Regions from separate parts of the Arthrobacter sp. MMS24-S77 genome, predicted to be linked through region 1. Evidence: riboswitches for the same ligand, from Rfam matches in the RefSeq annotation. Region 1 holds a riboswitch; each other region holds the start of a gene.
What was found. Region 1 has a riboswitch for thiamine pyrophosphate ahead of thiO (glycine oxidase ThiO). Riboswitches for the same ligand answer to the same signal wherever they lie in the genome.
Positions count from the first base shown of each region.

Region 2: it holds a riboswitch for thiamine pyrophosphate, as region 1 does, so the genes downstream of both, thiC (phosphomethylpyrimidine synthase ThiC) here and thiO (glycine oxidase ThiO) in region 1, are expected to answer to the same signal.
Region 3: it holds a riboswitch for thiamine pyrophosphate, as region 1 does, so the genes downstream of both, thiD (bifunctional hydroxymethylpyrimidine kinase/phosphomethylpyrimidine kinase) here and thiO (glycine oxidase ThiO) in region 1, are expected to answer to the same signal.

Region 1 is NZ_JBTZRN010000001.1:3,268,266-3,275,866, forward strand. Features, by position in the region: gene ACX5I4_RS14895 (4a-hydroxytetrahydrobiopterin dehydratase) at 136-801, opposite strand; gene ACX5I4_RS14900 (thiazole synthase) at 864-1,670, opposite strand; gene thiS (sulfur carrier protein ThiS) at 1,674-1,910, opposite strand; gene thiO (glycine oxidase ThiO) at 1,975-3,267, opposite strand; TPP riboswitch at 3,259-3,378, opposite strand; gene thiE (thiamine phosphate synthase) at 3,405-4,094, shown strand; gene ACX5I4_RS14920 (DUF805 domain-containing protein) at 4,205-4,723, opposite strand; gene ACX5I4_RS14925 (RNB domain-containing ribonuclease) at 4,954-6,453, shown strand; gene ACX5I4_RS14930 (DEAD/DEAH box helicase) at 6,743-7,601, shown strand, end outside.
Region 2 is NZ_JBTZRN010000001.1:2,883,343-2,890,943, reverse strand. Features, by position in the region: gene ACX5I4_RS13205 (glucose-6-phosphate dehydrogenase) at 1-1,039, opposite strand, end outside; gene ffh (signal recognition particle protein) at 1,191-2,756, shown strand; gene ACX5I4_RS13195 (alpha/beta fold hydrolase) at 2,884-3,633, shown strand; gene thiC (phosphomethylpyrimidine synthase ThiC) at 3,652-5,478, opposite strand; TPP riboswitch at 5,474-5,581, opposite strand; gene ACX5I4_RS13185 (amidohydrolase family protein) at 5,675-6,796, shown strand; gene ACX5I4_RS13180 (VOC family protein) at 6,846-7,601, shown strand, end outside.
Region 3 is NZ_JBTZRN010000001.1:2,793,416-2,801,016, reverse strand. Features, by position in the region: gene ndk (nucleoside-diphosphate kinase) at 1-277, shown strand, start outside; gene ACX5I4_RS12755 (vitamin K epoxide reductase family protein) at 363-1,076, opposite strand; gene ACX5I4_RS12750 (Rne/Rng family ribonuclease) at 1,544-4,678, shown strand; TPP riboswitch at 4,786-4,882, shown strand; gene thiD (bifunctional hydroxymethylpyrimidine kinase/phosphomethylpyrimidine kinase) at 4,874-6,394, shown strand; gene rplU (50S ribosomal protein L21) at 6,782-7,090, shown strand; gene rpmA (50S ribosomal protein L27) at 7,151-7,414, shown strand; partial or broken gene obgE (GTPase ObgE) at 7,557-7,601, shown strand, end outside.

The DNA.
Region 1 (7,601 bases):
CTGCGGTTGATTCCCCGCGACGCGCAAATGCCCTGTCGAGGCCGGAAATCCGGCCTCGCCAGGGCATTTCCGCGTCGCCGGCTCGTTCGCTTGTCACGGACACATTTGGGCGTCCTCCAGAGGCCGGGGGCGGAGCTACAGATCCGGCTCGTGACCCGCTTCGGTGCAGAGGCACAGCCTGTTTCCCTGTGAATCCGTGACCACCACCCATTTGGGTGCGTGGTCATGGTCCATTAACGCCCCGGTAGCGGCGGTCTTCTCCAGGGCGGGCCCCGATTCGGCCTGGCTCCGGTGCACGTCCAGGTGGAGCCGGTTCGGGTTGGGCGTTTGGGTTTCCTGGAACCACACGTTAGGCCCACGGCCATAGGGATCCTCGAGGTCTCCAAAGCGGCCCTTGCGGTAGCCAAGCGCTACTCGCCAGACCTCCGAGATCATTTCCGGATCAGGGGTGTCGATTCCAACTTCAACAGTGCGGTAGAGTCCCGGCTCGGCCACGGCACCGGCCTCCCTGGCTTGCTGGCTGACGTTCGTGGCCGCCCTGATGTCGCGCTGCGTTACCTCGCTCCCGGCGTCGTGGGAGGAGTACCGGACGAACACCCGGTTGTACCGCCAGTCCAGGTCCGGGTGGTGGTTCTGCTGCTCGGCGATGCGCCCGACGGCGGCAATCAGCTCGAGTGCCGCGGCCGACGTCGGGCATTTGTAGACGGAGACGAGACCGCCCAGGCGGTACCGCCAGTCCGGCAGCTCCGCCATGGCGTCGTCGATCGCGGGCCTGGTGAGAATGTCATCCTTGCCGGCCATGGGGACTCCTTCACTGCGGTGGAATCTTTTCGCGGTATGCCCCTGTGGCCGGCAGAAGCCCGCTAGAGGAACTCGGCCCGGCCTTCCATGGCCGAGGACGCCAGAGCGTGTTCCCGGCGCGGGATGCGGCCCGCCTGCTTCGCCAGCCTACCGGCGATGACAGCGTGTTTGAAGGCCTCGCCCATTTGTACGGGGTTCTGGGCCCGGGTCACGGCGGTGGCCAGCAATACGGCGTCGCACCCGAGCTCCATGGCCAAGGCGGCGTCGGACGCAGTCCCGATGCCGGCGTCGAGCACTACCGGCACCGAAGCGCGCGACACAATCAGCTCGATGTTGTGGGGATTCAGGATGCCCAAACCGGTGCCGATAGGCGCGCCCAAAGGCATCACCGCGGTAGCCCCGAGGTTTTCGAGCCGAAGCGCCAGCACGGGGTCGTCGTTGGTGTAGGCGAAGACCTTGAAGCCGCGGTCGACGAGTTTTTCGGTGGCATCCACGAGTTCCACGGCGTCCGGCAGGAGCGTGTGTTCGTCGGCGATGACCTCGAGCTTCACCCAATCCGTTTCCAGTGCCTCACGGGCAAGCTCGGCTGTCATGACAGCGTCCTTGGCGGTAAAACAGCCGGCGGTGTTGGGCAGGACGCGGATGCCGTGGTCCACGAGCAACTGGAACAGGGAGCCTGTTTCCGTCGGTGAGTACCTCCGCATGGCAACGGTGGTGAGTTCGGTACCGGAGGCCAGCAGCGCCGCCCCCAGTCCGTCCAGGCTCGGCGCCCCGCCGGTTCCCATGATGAGGCGCGAGCTGAACTCAACACCGTCGATCACCAAGTCGTCGGTTTGGGTGCTTGCTGTTTGAATGCTTGCTGCGGTCATGGTTCAGCCTCCCTGTACTGCGGTAACGATTTCGAGTTCGTCGCCTTCTGCGAGCGCGGTGGCAGCCCACTGGCTGCGCGGCACCACTTCGGAATTGCGGGCGACGGCGACCCCGATCTTGCGTCCATCGGCCGCCTGGCCGCTGGCGTCGATAGCGCGTCCGGTGATGTGGCTGACGAGCGTAGTCACGGAGGCGTCGTCGCTCAGCGTGTGGTCGGCGCCGTTCAATGTGATGTTCATGCGTGGTCCTTCGGAAGGGGATGTGAGTGGCAGCCTACGAGCCGTTTGTCGCGACGCCTGCTTTTCAGAGTGGGCGTGCAGTTGTAAGTGGTTTGGAGAAGCGGTCCGGGCGGAACTTGTTCCAGCGCGGATCGGCGGCATTGTTCATGAGTCCGACGCAGATTTTCGCGGCTGCCGGAGTCAGGAGCACTCCGTGCCGGAAAAAGCCGCTGGCCACGATGAGGCCAGGCACATCGACGCCGTCGCTTCCTTCGGGGCCGGAACCGGATGCGATCCTTTCAGGACCTTTCACCCGGCCCAGCAGGGGCGCGTTGTCCGGAGTGCCGGGACGGGCACGGGCAGTGGCTTCCAGCAGCTCCAATTCCGCTACTGCCGGGACCAGTACCTGGGCGTCGCGGAGCAATTGGTATACCCCACCGGCTGACACCGGATTGGCCGATCCACCCGAAGCCGACAAGGCGTCCTCGCGTTGCGTCGCGCCGATCACCACGGTCCCGTCCTCCCTGGGGACGATGTACACCGGTACTCCCCGGACCATCCCCCGGACCGTTGCGGTGACCAGGGGCCGAAGGTGTTCCGGAACGCGCAACCGCAGAATGTCGCCGTACACGGGGCGAAGCGGAAGGGACAAGCCATCCGGCAGCCCCTTCAAATGGGCGGCGTGCAGCCCGTTGGCAACCACTGTCTCCGTGGCGAGCACCCTCATGCCCGATTCGAGTTCAGCCCCGACGACGCGCCCGTCCTCCCATAGAAGGCTCGCCGCCCTATTGCGGACCGCAACACCGTCCTCGGCTCCCGAAACCCAACTGGAGTCACCGGGCTTGTGGTCTCCCAGTGCACCAACAATCGCGGCCGCAAGTTTTCGTGGATCCACTTGGTGGTCGCCGGGGATGTGGAAGGCACAGGAAATCTGCGGGCTCAACAGCGGCTCACGTTCCCGTGCTTCGCGAAGCGGGACGGATTCCACCACCAAACCGTTGGCCAGCTGGACGTCCCGGAGGTCGGCGAGCGCCCGGCGGTCCGCAGCGTCCGCGCCGACGGCGAGGGTCGGCGTCGTGCGGTAACCCGAGGAGCGTCCGGAACTTGAGCCGGTCACATTGTGTTCGAAGTCCGGCCACAGCGCCGACGATTCGAGCATGAGTTCCAGGAGGTCCTGCTCCTGGTAGTGCAGTTCGCTGACGGGGGCCAGCATGCCCGCGGCCGCGAAGGTGGCGCCGCTGGCCGGTGCGGGGTCGATGAGGACCACCGAGCGGCCGGATCTGCGGGCTTCCCACGCGATGCCGAGGCCGATGACACCGCCTCCGATGACGGCAACATCTGCGCGCAGGGGTTCGAGCTGGGTGTCTACTTCGTCCATGGAGTCCTTCCCTACGCCGGTACTAGCCGGATCAGGTCAAGCGGTCGGCGCTGAAGCCCTCTCAGCCGCGCGGCGATTGTGACTGCCGCCGCGGCTCCCGCGGTACCAGCCCAGTTTAGAGGAACTACTCTGTTTCCATGACCCAGCACGATGTCCACACCACCGCCCGCCTGTACCTATGCACCGACGCCCGCAAGCAGCAGGGCGATTTTGAGCAGTTTGTCGATGCCGCGTTCGAGGGCGGCGTGGACATCATCCAGCTGCGGGACAAGACCATTGAAGCGGCCGAGGAACTGGAACTCCTGGAGATTCTGCATTCCGTGGCGCACCGTCGCGGCCGACTCTGGGCCGTCAACGACCGCGCAGATGTCGCATCCCTCTCCGGCGCTCCGGTGTTCCATATCGGCCAGAAGGACATCCCGCTGCGCTCGGCCCGGAAGCTGCTCCACGACCCCACCATCATCGGCCTCTCGACGCATACGCCCGAACAGATTGACGCAGCCATCGCTGCTTCGCCTGGCCGCAGCGGCCTGGACTACTTCTGTGTCGGACCGGTGTGGGCAACGCCCACCAAGCCGGGGCGTTCCGCCGTCGGGCTCGATCTGGTGAAGTACGCTGCCGACGCCGTGAAGAAGGCGGACGAAGAGACGGTGGGCGGCGTTGTGCTCCCTTGGTTTGCGATCGGAGGCGTCGACCTCAGCAACGTTGAGGAAGTGGTGCGAGCCGGCGCCAGCCGCATCGTGGTGGTGCGGGCCATCACTGAGGCAGAGGATCCGACGGCCGCTGCCCAGGCGCTCCTCGCCGCCCTCGATGCCGCGGCGGCTTAGCGAGACTCAGTAAGAACTACGACGGCGGCCGCTGCCGGGTGCTGCGGCACCTGGGCAACGGCCGCCTTCGCTGTGGCAGCTTTCGATCTCCGGCTTCAGGCCAACGGGGCTTACGCGCCGTAGATCGCGCCTTCCGGCTTCGACTCGGTGGCGTAGAAGACGATGAGGATGATCGGACCTGCAAACGGAATGAGACCGAGCAGGATGAACCAGCCGCTCCGCCCGGTGTCGTGGAGGCGGCGAACCGAGAGCGCCAGGCTGGGCACGAGGTTCGCAAGGCTCCAGATGAACCACAAAATGCCGAAGATCAAGGCACCGGCGGGAAAACTCGCGGCGGCAGCCTGCTGGGCTTCCAGTGTGGTGGCCGTACTGACGGAGGCAGCGTAGCTACCCACCCCGATGTAGTACGGAATCGCCAGGATGGCATTCACAATGGCGAGGTACAGCACCACCCACCAGTATTCGCTGCGGTTGGAGCGGCCGGTGAAGCTGGCGTAACGGCGGTAGAACTGCTTGACAGCGTCGACCAAACCGACCTGTGGGCGGGGACTGAATACCTGCGGCGCGGCGTAATAGGACGGCGGCGTGGGGCCTGCGTAAGGCTGGCCCGCCGGGTTCTCGTAACTCATGGAGGAACTCCCTCTGAAGTGGACGTGATGTTGGCGAGGGAGCGTTCTTTTCCCCCACCGGCAACATTAGGCCCACCAGCAACAGAGGGGAATAATCTTTGCTCCCGTTGACGAAAAAACGTTGCGTCGGTTTCCCCGCCTGCCCTCGATCGTCAGGAGCCCGTTGGCGGCTCTCGACGCTGCGGCCCCTTAGCAAGACTCCGCGGGATTTTGGCGTTACCCTGATTTTCGTGTCACATCAGCGGATAGCCCCGAGTCTCAGTGAAACGTCGAACACGCTTGCAGAGGCGCTGGCGGCGCTTCGAACTGAGCTCGAGCTGCCCGCCGGCTATCCCATCGAAGCGCTGCGCGACGCCGAAACTGCGGTTTCCGGCCATACATTGCCGGCGCAGGACCTCACGGACATTCCGTTCATCACGATCGACCCGGCATCTTCCACGGATCTCGATCAAGCCCTTTTCATCGAGCGATCCGGCGATGGTTACAGGGTTCTCTACGCGATCTCCGACGTACCCTCCTTTGTCACTCCGGGCGGAGCGCTCGACGCCGAGACCCGCCACCGCGGGCAAACGTACTATGCCCCTGACGGGCGCATACCGCTGCACCCCGAAATCATCAGCGAACGTGCCGGAAGCCTGTTGGCCGATCAGACATGCGGCGCGTTCGTGTGGGACTTCGGACTCGACGCCGAGGCCGAGTTGCGTACGATCTCGGTTCGTCGGGCCGGGGTGCGCAGCCGCGCCAAGCTCAACTACAAGGGCGTCCAAGCGGAAATTGATTCCGGAACAGCTGATCCGGTCCTGCAACTCCTCAAGGAGGTCGGGCTCAAGAGGGTGGAACTGGAACGCCGCCGGGGCGGAGCCAGCCTGAACATGCCGGAACAGGAAATCGTCCAGCTGCCCGACGGCGAGGGGTACAGGATCGTTGCTGCTCCCCCGCTGCCGGTGGAGGACTGGAATGCCCAGATTTCCCTCATGACCGGGATGGCCGCCGCCCAGCTGATGCTCGACGGAAAGGTGGGCATCCTGCGCACCATGCCCGCCCCCGATGAACGTTCGTTGCTCCATTTCAAACGGCAGGCGGGGGCCCTCGGCAAGCCTTGGCGCGACGGGATCAGCTACGGCGAGTACCTGCGGACCCTCGATGCCAGGGACCCCCGGCAGCTGGCCATCCTCCATTCTGCGGGGATGCTCTTCCGCGGTGCCGGCTACACGCCTTTCGACGGCGAGGTACCAGACAGCGTGATGCAGTCCGCGATCGGAGCCCCTTATGCCCACGCGACCGCTCCGTTGCGGCGGCTGATCGATCGCTTCGTCTTGGTCATCTGCGAAGCCCTGAGTACCGGGACAGCAATTCCCGCATGGGCCCGGGACGCCCTGCCGAGCCTGCCTGCCATCATGGCATCATCCGATCAGCTTGCCGGCAAGCTTGAGCGCCTGGCCTTGGACACCGTGGAGGCGGCGCTCCTGGTGAACCATATCGGACAGGAATTCGACGCCGTCGTCATCTCCGGATCGAAACCCGCCAAGAACAATGGCAACGGGAATGGGAACGGCAACAACGGCAACGGCAACGGAGCCCCGCACGGCCCTTACGGCATCGTCCAGATCGCCGAGCCCGCGGTCACCGCTCGCTGCGACGGTGAAATGGAGTCCGGCACGAAAGTCCGGGTAAAGCTGCTCGACGCGGACATCGCGACCCGCCAAATCACCTTGGAACTGCTCACGTAGGGCTGATCGTCCGCTGACCCGGAGCCGCGATCCGGGGTTTATGGCCCCCAGACGCTAGACTGTGTGAGTAGTAATGGATGCCCGGTCGTTGATTCAGTTCATTTTTGACATCAACAAGTCCGCCCCTACGCGATCTTGAGATACACCGGCTGGTCCCCAGTGCCAGTATTTAGATAGCCCGCGATCGGCTTCCACTGGATTTGCTTGCGCGACCATCCGTGCTCCGGAACGGCCATGCCACCACCGTTGAGCACGCAGCGCGGCCCAAATGAATAAGGAAAACTCCACTGTGAGTGAATTGCACACCCATGAAGTTCTGACAGACGGAACCGAAACGATCGAACCCGAGGAGACCATTTCCTCGGACGAAACACCCCACGAGATCGCAGAAAAGTCCTTCGCCGACTACAACGTCCGCGCCGACATCGTTGAATCCCTCGCCGACGCCGGAATCACCCACCCCTTCCCCATCCAGGCGATGACCCTCCCGGTAGCCCTCGGCGGACACGACATCATCGGCCAGGCCAAGACCGGTACCGGAAAGACCCTGGGTTTCGGCATCCCGGCGCTGCAGCGCGTCGTCGGGCCGGACGACGCCGGCCATGACAAGCTCGCCGTCCCGGGCGCTCCGCAGGCCTTGGTGATCGTCCCTACCCGCGAACTCGCCGTTCAGGTAGCCAACGATCTTCAGACAGCGTCCCGGAAGCGCAACGCGCGCATCGCCACGATCTACGGCGGCCGTGCCTATGAGCCACAGATCGAAGCCCTGCAGAAGGGCGTCGAGGTGGTTGTCGGTACGCCTGGCCGCCTGATCGACCTCTACAAGCAGAAACACCTGAACCTCAAGAACGTGCGCATGGTGATTCTCGACGAAGCGGACGAGATGCTGGACCTCGGCTTCCTTCCGGACGTCGAGACCCTGATTGCCGGCACTCCTGCCGTCCGCCAGACCTTGCTCTTCTCGGCCACCATGCCTGGCCCGGTCATTGCCATGGCCCGCCGCTACATGACGCAGCCCACGCATATCCGTGCCGCGGACCCGAACGACGAAGGCCTGACCAAGCGCGACATCCGCCAATTGATCTACCGCGCCCACAGCATGGACAAGACCGAGGTTGTGGCCCGCATCCTGCAGTCCCGCGGCCGCG
Region 2 (7,601 bases), 380 kb from region 1:
GCCGGAAGGTGATGATGGCTTCCTTGCGCATGAGTCCCAGGGCCTTGCCTGAGCGCAGGATGAAAGGGACTCCCTTCCAACGCCAGTTGTCGATCCCCACCTCCACTTCCGCGAGCGTCTCGGTGTTCCGGGCGGGATCCACGCCTTCCTCTTCGACATAGTCAGGAACCGGATGCCCGCCACTCCGGCCGGCGCTGTACCGGGCCCTGCGAGTGGTCTTCCGGTACGGTGCACTGATGCTGCTCGCACGCAGCACCGTGGAGATCGCTTCGCGGAGATCGCGCTCGCCGATGCTGGCGGGGGCATCAATGGCCAAGAGTGCCATGATGTGCAGTAAATGGCTCTGGATCATGTCCTTCAGGGCGCCAGCGTTGTCGTAGTAGCGTGCACGCCCTTCGAGTGCGAGGTCTTCGTCGAAAATGACCTCCACCTTTTCGATGTGGTCCCGGTTCCACACGGGCTCGAGGAACCTGTTGGCGAAGCGCAGGCCCAGGATGTTCAGGACGGTGGCTTTGCCAAGGAAATGGTCCACCCGGTGGATGTGGTCTTCGGGGACCAGGGTGGCGAGGGTCTTGTTGAGTTCCCGGGCAGATTCCGAACTGGAGCCGAACGGCTTCTCCATCACCAAGCGCGTCCCGGCAGGCAGGTCTTCGGCGGTGAGGACTTCGCAGGCCTTTTGGCTGATGTGTGGCGGTAAGGCAAAATAGACGGCCACCGGCGCTTCGAGTCCGGCCAGCAGCGTTGCTAGCTGGCCATCGGCCGTGACATCCAGCTGGTGATAGGCGGTGTTGTCCGCCAGCGCCGCGACCGCCTTCTTTCCTGCGGCGTCGGCATTCTTTGCAGCCTCCTCAAAGGCGCCCCGTACCCGTTTTGTCCATTGTTGGGGGGTCCAGGGGTCGGAACCTGCTCCCACAAGCTCCAGGCCGTCCGCGAGCCCGCCGGCTACAAGCCTGGCAAGGCCCGGCAACAGCAATCGGCCTGTCAGGTCTCCGGAGGCACCGAGGATGAGCAACGTTTTTACTGTTGTTTTGCTGGTCACTGTGCCAGCATGCCATCTTGCAGGCGCGTCTTGGTACCCTAGATAGTCGAGTCCCTCAGTTGAGTCAGATTTGTTTGGGGCAGGAATCGTCAAGATGTTGGTGCGCCGGAACGGCCGCCATTCGTAGACCATTGAAAGAAGTGCACGGCGCGTGTTCAATTCACTCTCTGACCGGTTGACAGCAACCTTCAAGAATCTCCGTGGCAAGGGTCGCCTCACCGAGGCCGACGTCGATGCCACCGTCCGGGAGATCCGCCGTGCCCTCTTGGACGCGGACGTTGCCGTCTCCGTGGTCCGCGAGTTCACCGGCCGCATCCGCGAACGTGCCCTGGGTGCCGAGGTTTCCGCAGCCCTGAACCCGAGCCAGCAGATCGTGAAGATCGTCAACGAGGAACTCCAGGAGATCCTCGGCGGCGAGACCCGACGTATCCGCTTGGCGAAGACCGGCCCTACCATCATCATGCTCGCCGGCTTGCAGGGTGCGGGTAAGACCACCCTCGCGGGCAAGCTGGCCAAATGGCTCAAGGCCCAGGGACACAGCCCCGTGCTTGTTGCCGCCGACCTCCAGCGTCCCAACGCTGTGACGCAGTTGCAGATCGTCGGTGAACGCGCTGGCGTCCATGTCTTCGCTCCGCACCCCGGCACCACTTCGGACCTGGACGTTCCCACGGGCGACCCCGTCGCCGTCGCACGGGCGGGCGTCGACGAAGCCCGCCAGAAGCTGCACGACGTCGTGATCGTGGACACCGCGGGCCGCCTCGGCGTCGACGCCGAAATGATGGACCAGGCGCGCCGCATCCGCCAGGCGATCATCCCGAACGAAGTGCTGTTCGTCATTGACTCCATGATCGGCCAGGATGCCGTGAACACGGCCGTCGCGTTCGATGAAGGCGTCAACTTCACTGGTGTCGTGCTGTCAAAGCTCGACGGCGACGCCCGGGGCGGTGCCGCGCTCTCGGTCGCGTCCGTCACCGGGAAGCCGGTCATGTTCGCGTCCACCGGCGAAAGCCTGGACGACTTCGAACTGTTCCACCCGGACCGTATGGCCTCCCGCATCCTGGATATGGGTGACGTTCTCACCCTGATCGAGCAGGCCGAGAAGAACTGGGACAAGGACGAAGCGGCCCGGATGGCGAAGAAGTTCGCCGACCAGGAAGACTTCACCCTGGACGACTTCCTCGCCCAGATGCAGCAGATCCGCAACATGGGCTCCATGAAGAAGATGCTCATGATGATGCCGGGTGCGCAGAACATCCGCCAGCAGCTGGAGCAGTTCGACGAGCGCGAGATCGACCGCGTGGAAGCCATTGTCCGCTCCATGACTCCGCATGAGCGCCTGGCTCCGAAGATCATCAACGGTTCACGTCGCGCCCGCATCGCCCGAGGCTCCGGCGTGCACGTCTCCGAGGTCAACGGCCTCCTGGAGCGTTTCGCGCAGGCCCAGAAGATGATGAAGAAGCTGGCCCAGGGTGGCGGGATGCCCGGGATGCCTGGCATGCCCGGCCTCGGTGGCGGTGCCCGCAAGGCTAGCAAGAACGCGCCCAAGAAGAAGGCCCGTTCCGGAAACCCCGCCAAGGCGGCCCAGGAACTGCGCGACGCCGAGAACAAGCGGGCGAAAGCCGTCCCCACCGGTGCGGCGTTCGGCCAGCCCGGCGGCGACTTCGACCCCTCCCAACTGAACCTGCCCAAGGGCTTCGACAAGTTCCTCGGCAAGTAGCCGTCCCACCCAACCAACTAGCAGGTGTCCCACCCAACTAACTAGCAGTAAGTGTCGTTTTGAAGGCTCAAAACGACAACTACTGCTAGCTAGTTGGGTTGTCGGCCCCGTGCCATAGGCTGGATGAATGCAAAAGCAGCGCGTTGTGTTTGTCCATGGAGCAGGCACGTTCGGCGCTGCCGCTTGGCCGAAGCAACACGGCATGGCTCTGGACTACGACGCGCTCTTCCTGAAACGCCACGGCTTTGATGCGCAGGCCGAGCCTTTGGAATCCGATGTCGCCGCCGACGTGGACATCGTGCTGGAGTGCCTGGGAGCGCGGGAGACCGCGTCATCTTCCGGCCCGGCCCGTGGTGGCCATGTTGTGGCGCACTCTCAAGGCGCGGTCTCCGCCATGCTGGCTGCGGTGGAGAGGCCGGACCTGGTCCGTTCCCTCGTCCTGGTTGAACCGGCGTGCCTTTCCTTGACGGCTGAATTACCCGCCACCGCGGCCTACCGGGCACTCATGGAGCCCTTGTTCGCGATCCGGCACGAACTCAGCGATGACGATTACCAACGGGAATTCGTCCGCCGGGCGTTTTCCTCGGAGGCCGCAGTCCTCAGCACCCCGGAGGCCCGGCGTACCGCTCGGCGCCTGCGGCTGCAGGCGCCACCGTGGGAAGCGCCCCTGCACATTGTGCCGGGAGTCCCCACGCTTGTCTTGACCGGTGGCTGGGAACCGCTTTACGAAGAGATCGCCGGCTACCTGCAGGAAACCGGTGCCCTCCACCGCGTTGCGGCAGGAGGACACCGGCCTCATGATTCAGTCGAAGGAGACCGGATGATCCGCTCCTTCATCGCGGACGTCAGCCGCGCCGGATCAGTCCAAGCTTCCTGATCAGTCCAAGCTTCCTGATCAGTTCAAGCTTCCTGACTTCGTTCCCCTTCCTGCGGGAACTTCGAGCTCGGGCAAGTAGACCTTGCCACCGGATGCCAGGAACTCCTCGCTCTTTTCGCGCATGCCGCTGTACATTTCTGCGATGGCCGCTTGGGAATCCGCTGAACCGTACTCATCGCGGATGTCCTGGCTGATGCGCATGGAGCAGAATTTCGGTCCGCACATGGAGCAGAAATGTGCCGTCTTGGCTGGTTCGGCCGGGAGCGTCTCGTCATGGAACGCTTCCGCCGTGACTGGATCCAACGACAGAGCGAACTGGTCACGCCAGCGGAACTCAAAGCGGGCCTTGGACAGGGCATCGTCGCGTTCGTGGGCGCCGGGGTGTCCCTTGGCGAGGTCGGCGGCATGGGCAGCGATCTTGTAGGTAATCACACCGGTTTTGACGTCATCCTTGTTCGGCAGTCCCAGGTGCTCCTTGGGCGTGACGTAGCAAAGCATGGCGGTTCCGTAGCGGGCAATCTCCGTGGCGCCGATCGCTGAGGTGATGTGGTCGTAGCCCGGGGCCACATCGGTGACCAGAGGGCCCAAGGTGTAGAACGGAGCGCCCTTGCACAGCTCCTGCTGGCGTTCGACGTTTTCCCGCACCAAGTGGAACGGAATGTGGCCCGGCCCCTCGACCATGACCTGGACGTCAAACTCCCACGCCCGCATTGTCAGCTCGGCCAAAGTGTCCAGCTCGGCGAACTGCGCGGCGTCGTTCGCGTCCGCCGTCGCGCCTGGGCGCAGTCCATCGCCGAGAGAGAAAGCGACGTCGTACTTGGCGAAGATTTCGCAGAGTTCGTCGAAGTGGGTGTAGAGGAAGTTTTCCTCGTGGTGGGCCAGGCACCAGCCCGCCATGATGGAGCCGCCGCGGGAAACAATGCCGGTCACGCGGTTGGCGGTCAGCGGCACGTACCGCAGCAACACGCCGGCGTGGATGGTCATGTAGTCCACGCCCTGCTCGCATTGTTCAATGACGGTGTCGCGGAAGATTTCCCAGGTGAGCTTGTTGGCTTCGCCGTTGACCTTCTCCAAGGCCTGGTAGATCGGTACGGTGCCGATCGGGACGGGGGAGTTGCGGATGATCCATTCACGAGTGGTGTGGATGTCGTCACCCGTGGACAGGTCCATGACCGTGTCTGCGCCCCACTGCGTGGCCCACTGCAGCTTGTCCACTTCCTCGGCAATGGAACTGGTCACGGCCGAGTTGCCGATGTTGGCGTTGATCTTCACGAGGAAGGCCTTGCCGATGATCATCGGTTCGGATTCCGGGTGGTTGATGTTGTTGGGAATGATCGCCCGGCCGGCGGCGACTTCGCTGCGGACCAGTTCAACATCGCAGTTCTCGCGAAGCGCGACGAACTGCATCTCGGGCGTCACAATGCCCTGCTTGGCATAGTGCATCTGGGTGACAGTCTTGCCTTCGACGGCGCGGCGGGGCACCGGCTGTGCGCCCTTCCACTCCGCGGAGGCGGCGCCGCGGCGCACGGCCGACTTGCCGTCGTCGAGCAGGTTCCGCTCACGGCCGCTGTAAGCCTCGGTATCGCCGCGGGCCTCGATCCACTCGCTGCGGAACGGCTCAAGGCCGACCACCGGATCGCTCCCGGGCCCTGCGGTGCGGTACACCTGGAAGGGTGCGTTGGCCTCCCCGTTCGGGGATGGTTCCAAGGCGATTTCCGTCACCGGGACCCGGATTCCCGTCTCGGTATCCTCCAGGAACGCGAGGGAATGCGACTTGAGGGACTGGGTCACTTCCTGCGTTGATCCGTTGTGGATAGGGCTTAGCTGTGTTTCTTTGGTGCTCAAAGGATTACTCACTTCCTTCGCCGGCATTACCCGGACAGGTTCAACGGTCGCAGGCTGCGTCAGCCCGATCTCAGCCCTTGCAAGGGCCCCCGTGTGGTCGTAGACGAAGCTACCACAGCCGTTGGTGCCCAAGACAGATGTGACCCAGGACAGATGTGACCGGGCCGGGAACGGTGTCGGAGTTTAAGGTGGAATCATGGCAGAAATCATCGAGTTCAGCGGCACTGTCCTCACAGGGCCGAAAGATGAGCGGCGCGGGCTCTGGTCCGTCGACGGCCGGCTGACCTTTGTCCGACCCCTTGCGAAGTCCGACGTCGTCCTGGACGGGTGGGTGTTGCCCGGCCTTGTCGACGCGCACTGTCATGTTGGTTTGGGGAAGGGCGGGGCGGTCGACGAGGAGACCGCTCGCCGCCAGGCGACGGCGGACCGGAATGCAGGAACGCTTTTGATCCGCGACGCCGGTTCCGCAAGTGATACCCGCTGGCTTCAGAACCAGGCGGATACGCCGAGGATCATCCGCGCGGGCCGGCACATCGCCAGGCAGCGCCGGTACATCCGTGGGCTGGCCGAGGAAGTTGAGCCGGAGGGTCTGGTGGAAGCGGTACGCAAGCAGGCCCGGTTCGGAGACGGTTGGGTCAAGATCGTAGGAGACTGGATCGACCGCTCCTCCGGAGACTTGGGTCCGTCCTTTCCGGCCGCCATCGTCAAAGACGCCGTCGCGGCCGCACACGACGAGGGGGCCCGGGTGACGGCTCATTGCTTCGCCGAGGAAACCATTGACGACATGCTCGACGCCGGGATCGACTGCATCGAGCACGCCACCGGTTTGTTGCCGCACCACATTCCGAGACTGCTGGATCAGGGCGTGCCGATCGTGCCGACACTCATCAACATTGCCACCTTCCCGGACATCGCCAAACAGGCTGAAGCGAAGTTCCCGCGCTACGCCGCCCACATGACAAGGCTCTGGGAGCGCCGGTACGAGCGGGTCCGCGAGGCCTTCGACGCCGGGGTGCGGCTGTATGCCGGGACCGACGCCGGCAGCGTCATCAAGCATGGCCGTATCGGCGAGGAAATCCTGGAGCTGCACCACGCGGGACTGCCTGCGGCCGCCGCCCTCGATGCCGCCTGCTGGTCCGCCCGGGAATGGCTTGGTGCGGAGGGGATCAACGAAGGTGCCAGCGCCGACGTCGTCCTGTACGAGAAGGATCCCCGGGTGTCCCTGGACGTCGTGCTGAAACCGAAGGCCATCGTGCTGAGGGGCAAGTTTCGGGAAGCGGCGAGCATTAGGAATAAATTGAAGCTTCAAGTAATTTAGATAGATAGAGGTTGCCGAAGGGCGGCGCCACAAAAGCCGGGAGTTTCACATGACCATCACATCCAGCCAGGATCTCCTTCCTGCCGAACTCACCATGGGTACCGTCATGCTCAAAGTGGGGGACATGTTGCTCATGAGCGACTACTACCAGCGGGCCCTCGGGCTGGACGTCGTCGCCGAACAGGATGGCGGACTCTACTTCGGCCGGCTCGGCAAGCCCCTGGTGCACTTGGCCCCGGCCTCCGGACTCCAGGTCCCGGGCCGCGGAGAAGCTGGACTCTTCCACACAGCGTTGCTCTTCGAAGACCAGCCCGCACTAGCCGCCACCGTTGCCTCTGCCGCGCAGTACGAGCCCCACGCCTTCGTCGGCAGTGCCGACCACCTGGTCAGCGAGGCCTTCTACTTCACGGATCCCGAGGGCAACGGCATCGAGCTCTACTATGACAAGCCCCGCGAAGGCTGGGAATGGAACGGCAGTTCGGTTGTCATGGACAGCCTGCCCCTCCCGCCGCAGCGCTACCTCCAGCAGTACCTGAGCGACGCAGCGGTGACCGGCCAGCATGAGGCGGGCGCCGGCGTCGGGCACGTCCACCTCCAGGTGGGAGACGTGCAGACCGCCTACGATTTCTACGTTGACACGCTTGGCTTCGAGAAGACCGCCGGCTGGCATGGGCAGGCATTGTTCGTCTCCGCGGGCGGGTACCACCACCACATGGCCATGAATGTCTGGAATAGCCGTGGCGCCGGGCCGCGCAAGGACACGCTGGGTCTGGGTGAAGTGGTGATTGAAGTGCCGTCGGGGGAC
Region 3 (7,601 bases), 470 kb from region 1:
GCAGCACTACGAAGAGCACCTCGGCAAGCCGTTTTACGAGCCGCTGGTTGAGTTCATGCTCAGCGGCCCGGTTGTCGCTGCCATCTTCGAGGGCCACCGCGTGATCGAAGGCTTCCGCTCCCTTGCCGGAACCACGGACCCGACGACGGCGGCACCCGGCACCATCCGCGGTGACTTCGGCCGCGACTGGGGCCTGGCCGTCCAGCAGAACCTGGTGCACGGTTCCGACTCGGTGGACTCCGCTGAGCGTGAGATCAAGATCTGGTTCGGCGCGTAGTTTCCCGCCAATTCAGCAGAAGGGGCCCTTGTTCAGGTGAACAAGGGCCCCTTCTGCTGTTAATAGCTCAGTTAAGGGGAAGCGCTCAGTAGCCCGACGTGCCGATGAAGACGTTGATGAAGGCAAAGAAGATGCTCGCGATGACGGCGACGTAGAGCAGCGCGGAAATGATCCAACCGGATTCGCCCAGGATCTTGGCCAAGCGGGCGGGCGCCGGAATGACCCCGTGCACTACGTTCCTGATGGTCACGAACACGAACAGCGGGATCATGCATGCCCACACCACCATGCAGAACGGGCACAGGACGTGAATGACATACAAAGCCTGCGACCACAGCCACACGATGAAGATGAAGCCCAGAGTCACGCCGGTCTGCAGCCCGATCCAGTACCAGCGGGCGAACTTGGCCCCCGCAAAGATCGCCATGGCAGTGGTGATGATCACGGCAAACGCCACGATGCCGATGAACATGTTGGGGAAGCCGAAGACCGAACTCTGCGGTGTCTTCATGACGCTTCCGCAGGACACCCACGGATTGACGTCGCAGACCGTTGCGTGGTTCGGGTCGATGAGAACCTGCAGCTTTTCCAGCACGAGCGCCCCGGATGCCAGCCATGCGATGGCGCCGGTGACGAGCAGCAGCCACGCAATGGGCCGGTCGCGGAGCAAGCGCGGCACGGCCGCTTCGGCGGTGTTTTTCCCATCGGGGGTTTTTCGCTTGTTGTCCTTCCCTGTGTTGTCCTTCCGCAGGGGGCGGGCATCGTTATTGGCCAGGTTCGGGCTGGCGGGGCTCGGCATGGTTGGCGGTCCTTTTCTGGAAGGCCCGGCTCAGGGCCGGGGGTGCTCTTGGGAGGATTCTAGTCTCGGTGGCTGGATACGGCGTCCAGCGGGTCGCGGCACGGAAGCTTTCGCGAGGTGATTCCTGCCGGGGGCGCGGGCGTGTGAGAGAATGAACATGGCCGGAAGCCGATCCACATGCGGAATCCGGTCCGGTATCTTGTTCGCAAGACCGCCATTCACGTGCAGGGCATGCCCAGGATCCGTTGATCCCCGGTAGGCCCGCGGTGGCTATGGACGGCACCTGGTTGTGGCACTAGAACAACGGGTTTGGAGCAAGGCCGGCTTTCCGTGAATGCCGCACCCCCAAGCTGGTGCGAACCGGAAAGACCACTACTGACTTCTGTCGACGCCTGCGGGTTTTGACAATATTTGCCCCTCTGGGCGCCGGATGTGGCGGTTGCGCAAGGGCAGGAGTGTCACCACATATGGATAACGAGCAAGTTGTAGCCGCCGCCGAAGATGCGGCGTCCACCGAAACCGCTGAAACACCCAAGAAAGTCACTCGCACCCGCCGCAAGGCAGTGCCGAAGGCGGTCGTCGCGGAAGAAGCCCCCGACGCCGGAGCTACCGCCTCCGCTGCGGAGCCGCTTGCCGAAGACGCAGGTGCCGAAGCATCCAAGGCTCCTGTCCGGCGCAGCCGGGCACGCAAGAAGGTCGACACTCCCGAGCCGTTGCCGGGATTCGCTGAAGAAGCTTCCGCCGGTGGCGAGGTAGCAGAGGCTCCTGCCGTCGTGGAACCTGAAATTGCAGCAGAAACTGAAGCGGCCCCGGAAAAGCCGGTCCGCCGTCGTCGTACTACGAAGGCGAAGACCACCGAGCCTGCTGCCGCGGATACAGTCGCGGAAGCGCCGGCCGCCCAGCCCGCACCCGCCGAAGAAGGCCCTGGGACCGCGGTCGCTGATGAGCCAGCCACGGAAGAAACGGTTGCTGAAGAGCCGGCCGCTGAGACCGCAGCTGCAAGCCCGGTCGCCTCGCTGTTCCTCGAACCTGCTTCCATCACCTCAATGATTTTCCAGGCACCGGACCTGAGCACTGTGGCACGGCCGGTCGTGGTCGAAGCTGAACCTGTTGCCGGTCTTGAGGAAACCGCCGAGGAAGGCGAACTCGAAGAAGCCGGTAGCCGTCGTCGCCGTCGTAGCCGCGGGCGCCGGGGGCGTCGCGGCACCGAAGATGCCTCGGGAGAAGAAGCTTCTGCCGAGTCCGAAGACGAGGCCGAGGCCGGCACTGAAGAAGTCCTTGAGGAAGGCGTGACCTCCCGCCGTCGTCGGCGCCGTCGTCGCGGAGACCAGGACCTGGAACTCACAGGCGGCGGAGACGACGATCCCCCCAACACTGTGACCCGTGTCCGTGCCCCCCGCGCGCACATGGAGTCCACCACCAGCTCCGATCGCGTCACGAACGTCAAGGGCTCCACGCGCCTTGAGGCCAAGAAGCAGCGCCGCCGGGAGTCCCGCGAAACCGGCCGCCGCCGCCAGGTCATCACCGAAGCCGAATTCCTGGCACGCCGCGAGTCCGTGGACCGCCAGATGATCGTTCGCCAGCGCGACGACAGGATCCAGATCGGTGTCCTGGAAGACGGCGTGCTCGCCGAGCACTTCGTGTCCAAGACGCAGCAGGATTCCCTGATCGGGAACGTCTACCTGGGCAAGGTCCAGAACGTGCTCCCGTCGATGGAAGCCGCATTCGTCGATATCGGACGTGGCCGCAACGCCGTGCTGTACGCCGGTGAAGTCAACTGGGATGCCGTCACCCTGGAAGGCAAGCCGCGTCGCATTGAAAACGCCCTGAAGTCCGGCGACTCCGTGCTGGTACAGGTCACCAAGGACCCTGTGGGCCACAAGGGTGCGCGCCTGACGAGCCAGATTTCGCTTCCGGGCCGCTACCTCGTGTACGTGCCCGGTGGTTCCATGACCGGTATCTCCCGCAAACTGCCCGACGTCGAGCGCAACCGCCTGAAGCGGATCTTGAAGGATCGCCTCCCGGACAACGCGGGCGTCATCGTCCGGACCGCAGCCGAGGGTGCTTCCGAGGAAGAGCTGACGCACGATATCAACCGCCTGCGTGCCCAGTGGGAAGGCATCGAAAGCCAGTCCACCTCCACCAAGATTCTCGCGCCCGAATTGTTGTACGGCGAACCGGACCTCACCATCAAGGTTGTCCGTGACGTCTTCAACGAGGACTTCTCCAAGCTCATCGTCTCCGGTGATGAAGCTTGGGACACTATCGAGGCCTACGTGACCTACGTGGCTCCGGATCTGGTGGGCCGCCTCGAAAAGTGGACCTCAGATCAGGACATCTTCTCGGCATGGCGCGTGGACGAACAGATCCACAAGGCATTGGAGCGCAAGGTCTTCCTGCCCTCCGGCGGTTCCCTCGTCATCGACCGCACCGAGGCCATGACGGTTGTCGACGTCAACACAGGCAAGTTCACCGGCAGCGGTGGCAACCTTGAGGAAACCGTCACCAAGAACAACCTTGAAGCCGCCGAAGAAGTGGTCCGTCAACTGCGCTTGCGCGATATCGGCGGAATCATCGTCATCGACTTCATCGACATGGTCCTGGAATCCAACCGTGACCTCGTGTTGCGCCGCCTGGTCGAGTGCCTCGGCCGGGACCGCACCAAGCACCAGGTTGCCGAAGTGACCTCGCTTGGCCTGGTCCAGATGACCCGCAAGCGCATGGGCACTGGCCTGCTTGAGGTGTTCGGCGAGCAGTGTGAAACGTGTGCAGGACGGGGAATCGTCACCCACGACGAGCCGGTGGAGCACCGTCGCGCCAACGTAGTGGCCGCCGAGCACCACCACCCGCGTACCGAATCGCAGCCCGCCGCCCGCACGGAGCAGCGCAAGCGCCGCCGCGGCAGGGGCACAGGGCAGGGGACCACTGAGCTCCCGATGAGCCCTCCGGCCCCGGTCCACGTCGAAACGGCGGATCCCAATCGCCAGGCAGCCACCCGCGCTGCCCTCGCCACCATCGCTGCTGCGGCCCACGCCGCCCACCTGCACGACGACGAGTTGCACCACGCCGCGGAATCGCTGGCTGGTGCGCACGTAGCGGAAGCAACCCCGGTTCAGGCCCCTGCGGCCCCAATCCAGGCTCCTGCCGCTGCGTCAAGCGCCGAGGAACGCTCGAAGCCGGTGCTGCGGTTTGGCGGTGAGGAGGTCGCGTTGCCCTTCGTTCACCACGAAGAGCCGGCCAACGGGGCGCCTGCCATGAGCCTGGATCTGTTGGCACAAGCGTTTGCGGGCCTTGGTGAGGCTCCTGACATCGAAGCGAAGGCAGCCGTAGCCGAGGAAGCGCCCGCAGGGGCCTCCGCGGCCGGTCCAGCCGGGGAATCCCTGGAGTCTGGATCCCGTGGACGCCGGGGGCGCCGCAACCGTAGTGCCAGCAGGCCGCAGGGTGCCGCCAACGCCACCAACGTGGAGCACCACGAGGTCGCTGCGTCCGCTTCAGGTGGCGCCGCACACGAGGCCAAGGCGCCTGCCGCGGCTCCGGCCAAACCGGCTGCGGCAGCTGAGCCGATCATCCTCGGTGTCGGCGTGCCCAAGTCCGAGCTCTAAAGCAGTACCTGTCCGAAGCCCCGGCCGTTTCCGCTCCTGTGGAAGCTGCCGGGGCTTCCGCGTTGTCGGCGATTTCAGCGGGCGCCGCGTGATCCGGGTTAAGCTAGGGGACTGACACGGGGTGCCGCGCACCAAGCCGGCTGAGACCAGACCCGTTGAACCTGTCCGGTTAGCACCGGCGAAGGGATGTCTCGCATGACTGTTTCAGCGCATTCAGCCGTCTATCCGCTCAAGGCCGCCCGGCGCACCGTTCCCAGGGTCCTGAGCATTGCCGGTTCCGATCCATCGGGTGGTGCCGGGATCCAAGCCGACCTCAAGAGCATCGCAGCCAATGGGGGCTATGGCATGGCGGTCATCACGGCGCTCACGGTGCAGAATACGCAGGGAGTCAAGGGCGTTCATGTGCCTCCCGTAGAGTTCCTGCGCCAGCAGTTGGACGCCATCAGCGATGACATCACGGTGGACGCCGTCAAAATCGGCATGCTCGGTGACGCAGCGGTCATCGACGAGGTCCGCCGCTGGCTCGGCGAGGTTCGCCCCGCCGTCGTGGTTTTGGATCCGGTGATGATCGCCACCAGCGGCGACCGGCTCCTGGCAGAGTCTGCAGAAACCGCGCTGCGGGAACTCCTGCCCCTTGCTGACCTGGTGACCCCCAACCTTCCCGAATTGGCAATGCTGCTTGGCGAACCCGAGGCCACGGACTGGTCATCGGCGCTGGAGCAGGGCAAGCGTTTGGCGGCCGCCTGCGGAAACACCGTTTTGGTGAAGGGCGGTCATCTGGAGGGAGCCGACTGCCCGGACGCCCTCGTCAACACCGGGGGACTCCTGAGCCAGGACGTCGTCGAGTTCGCCGGCCAGCGAGTGGAGACCCGGAACAGCCATGGCACTGGGTGTTCCCTGTCCTCGGCGATGGCGACGGCCAAGGCGCGGCTTGGCGACTGGGAGTCGGCACTGCGCGTTGTCAAGCTTTGGCTCCAGGAGGCGCTGACCCAGTCCGAGGTATTGGAAGTGGGGAAAGGCAGCGGCCCGATCCATCACTTCCACGCGCACCAGCACGCCCTCCAGCCGGGTGCTTTCGCGGCCCGGATGTGGGACGCCGCGAACTCGGAACTCGAAGCGATCTATGGTCTGGACTTCATCCAAGACTTGCAATCCGGTGGGCTCAGCGAATCGCAGTTCAGCTATTACTTATCGCAGGATGCCATCTATCTCAACGGCTATTCGAGGGTCCTGGCGCGGGCAAGCGCCCTCGCCCCAAGCGAAACCGAACAGCTGTTCTGGGCCCGCGGCTCGCAGATGTGCCTCGAAGTCGAGTCTGAGCTGCACCGGAATTGGCTCAGCGGACGCCAGGTAAGCGGAGAGCTGGGCCCAGTCACCAAGGCCTACGTGGACCACTTGCTGGCGGCATCTGCCTCGGGCAGTTATGCCGTGCTGCTGGCTGCCGTGCTGCCCTGCTACTGGTTGTACGCCGAGGTGGGACAGCAGCTCCACCTTGGCTACATACAGGGGGGCGCGTCGGACGAGCACCCTTATGCGGACTGGCTGCGCACCTATGCGGACGAGGCGTTCGCCGAGGCAACCCGCACAGCGATCGACATCACAGATGCTGCTGCGCAGGCCGCATCGCCCGCGGAGCGCGTGGCAATGATGGAGGCGTTTTCCCAATCCTGCCGCTACGAAACCGCGTTCTTCGATGCTCCAAGGCTGCATGGCTGAGGCCGTTTCGGCGGGCGCTGCAGCGTGTCGGGCCGGCGATCCGTACTTTTCCCGGCCGGCAGGGTAAGGTGGACGGGCACGGTACCGGATGGCGGCATAGCCAGTCTGTGGCAGTCATCACGTGGCAGCCTCCGGACCTTGGCCTCATTTGCAGCCGAAGGCGAAACTAGCGTAATCTAGATCTTCGGTGCTTACGCCAACACTTGGGTTATGCCCCTAGAGACCTTTCACGTGGAACTAATTTTCGCGTGGAACTGTTTGAGGGATAACTCATGGATTCCGTAACGGAATCCACGGCGTTGAGGCACAGCGTGAACCAGGCCCGTTTTCGGTTCGGGGTTCCGCACGCAAATTTAGTAATAAACGTCGAGAGAAGTGAGTGCCCAAGTGGTGTACGCGATTGTCCGCGCAGGCGGCCGCCAAGAAAAGGTTTCCGTTGGAGACTACGTAACCCTGAACCGCGTCCCCGGTGGAGCCGGCAGCACCCTTGAGCTGCCCGCACTGCTCCTGGTGGACGGTGACAAGGTCACGTCCGCCGCTGCGGATCTGGCCAAGGTCAAGGTTACGGCTGAGATCCTCGAAGACCTCCGTGGTCCGAAGATCGTCATCCAGAAGTTCAAGAACAAGACCGGCTACAAGAAGCGCCAGGGTCACCGTCAAGAACTGACCAAGATCAAGATCACCGGTATCAAGTAACCACTGGTTGCTTTTCAGGTTTTCAACAGATTCCCCAGAATTTAAAGGCAGGCATTTCAAATGGCACATAAAAAAGGCGCGAGCTCCACTCGCAACGGTCGTGACTCCAACGCCCAGTACCTCGGCGTAAAGCGCTTCGGTGGCCAGGTCGTTTCCGCAGGCGAGATCATCGTCCGCCAGCGTGGCACCCACTTCCACCCGGGCGCCGGTGTCGGCCGCGGTGGCGACGACACCCTGTTCGCCCTGCAGGCAGGTGCGGTTGAGTTCGGTACTCGCCGTGGCCGTCGCGTAGTGAACATCGTTGCTGCTGCAGCTGCAGAGTAATAACACGTTCTGAATGGGTGGAGCGGGCCGTATGGCCCGCTCCACCTGTCTTTTAACCGCACTAGAATTTACTAGGGCGCGCGTCGGCACATCAGCCGGCATCAGGTATTGCAAGCAGTAATTCCACAAAGAGGAGAAACACGTGGCGACCTTCGTAGACCGGGTAGTACTTCACGTATCCGGCGGA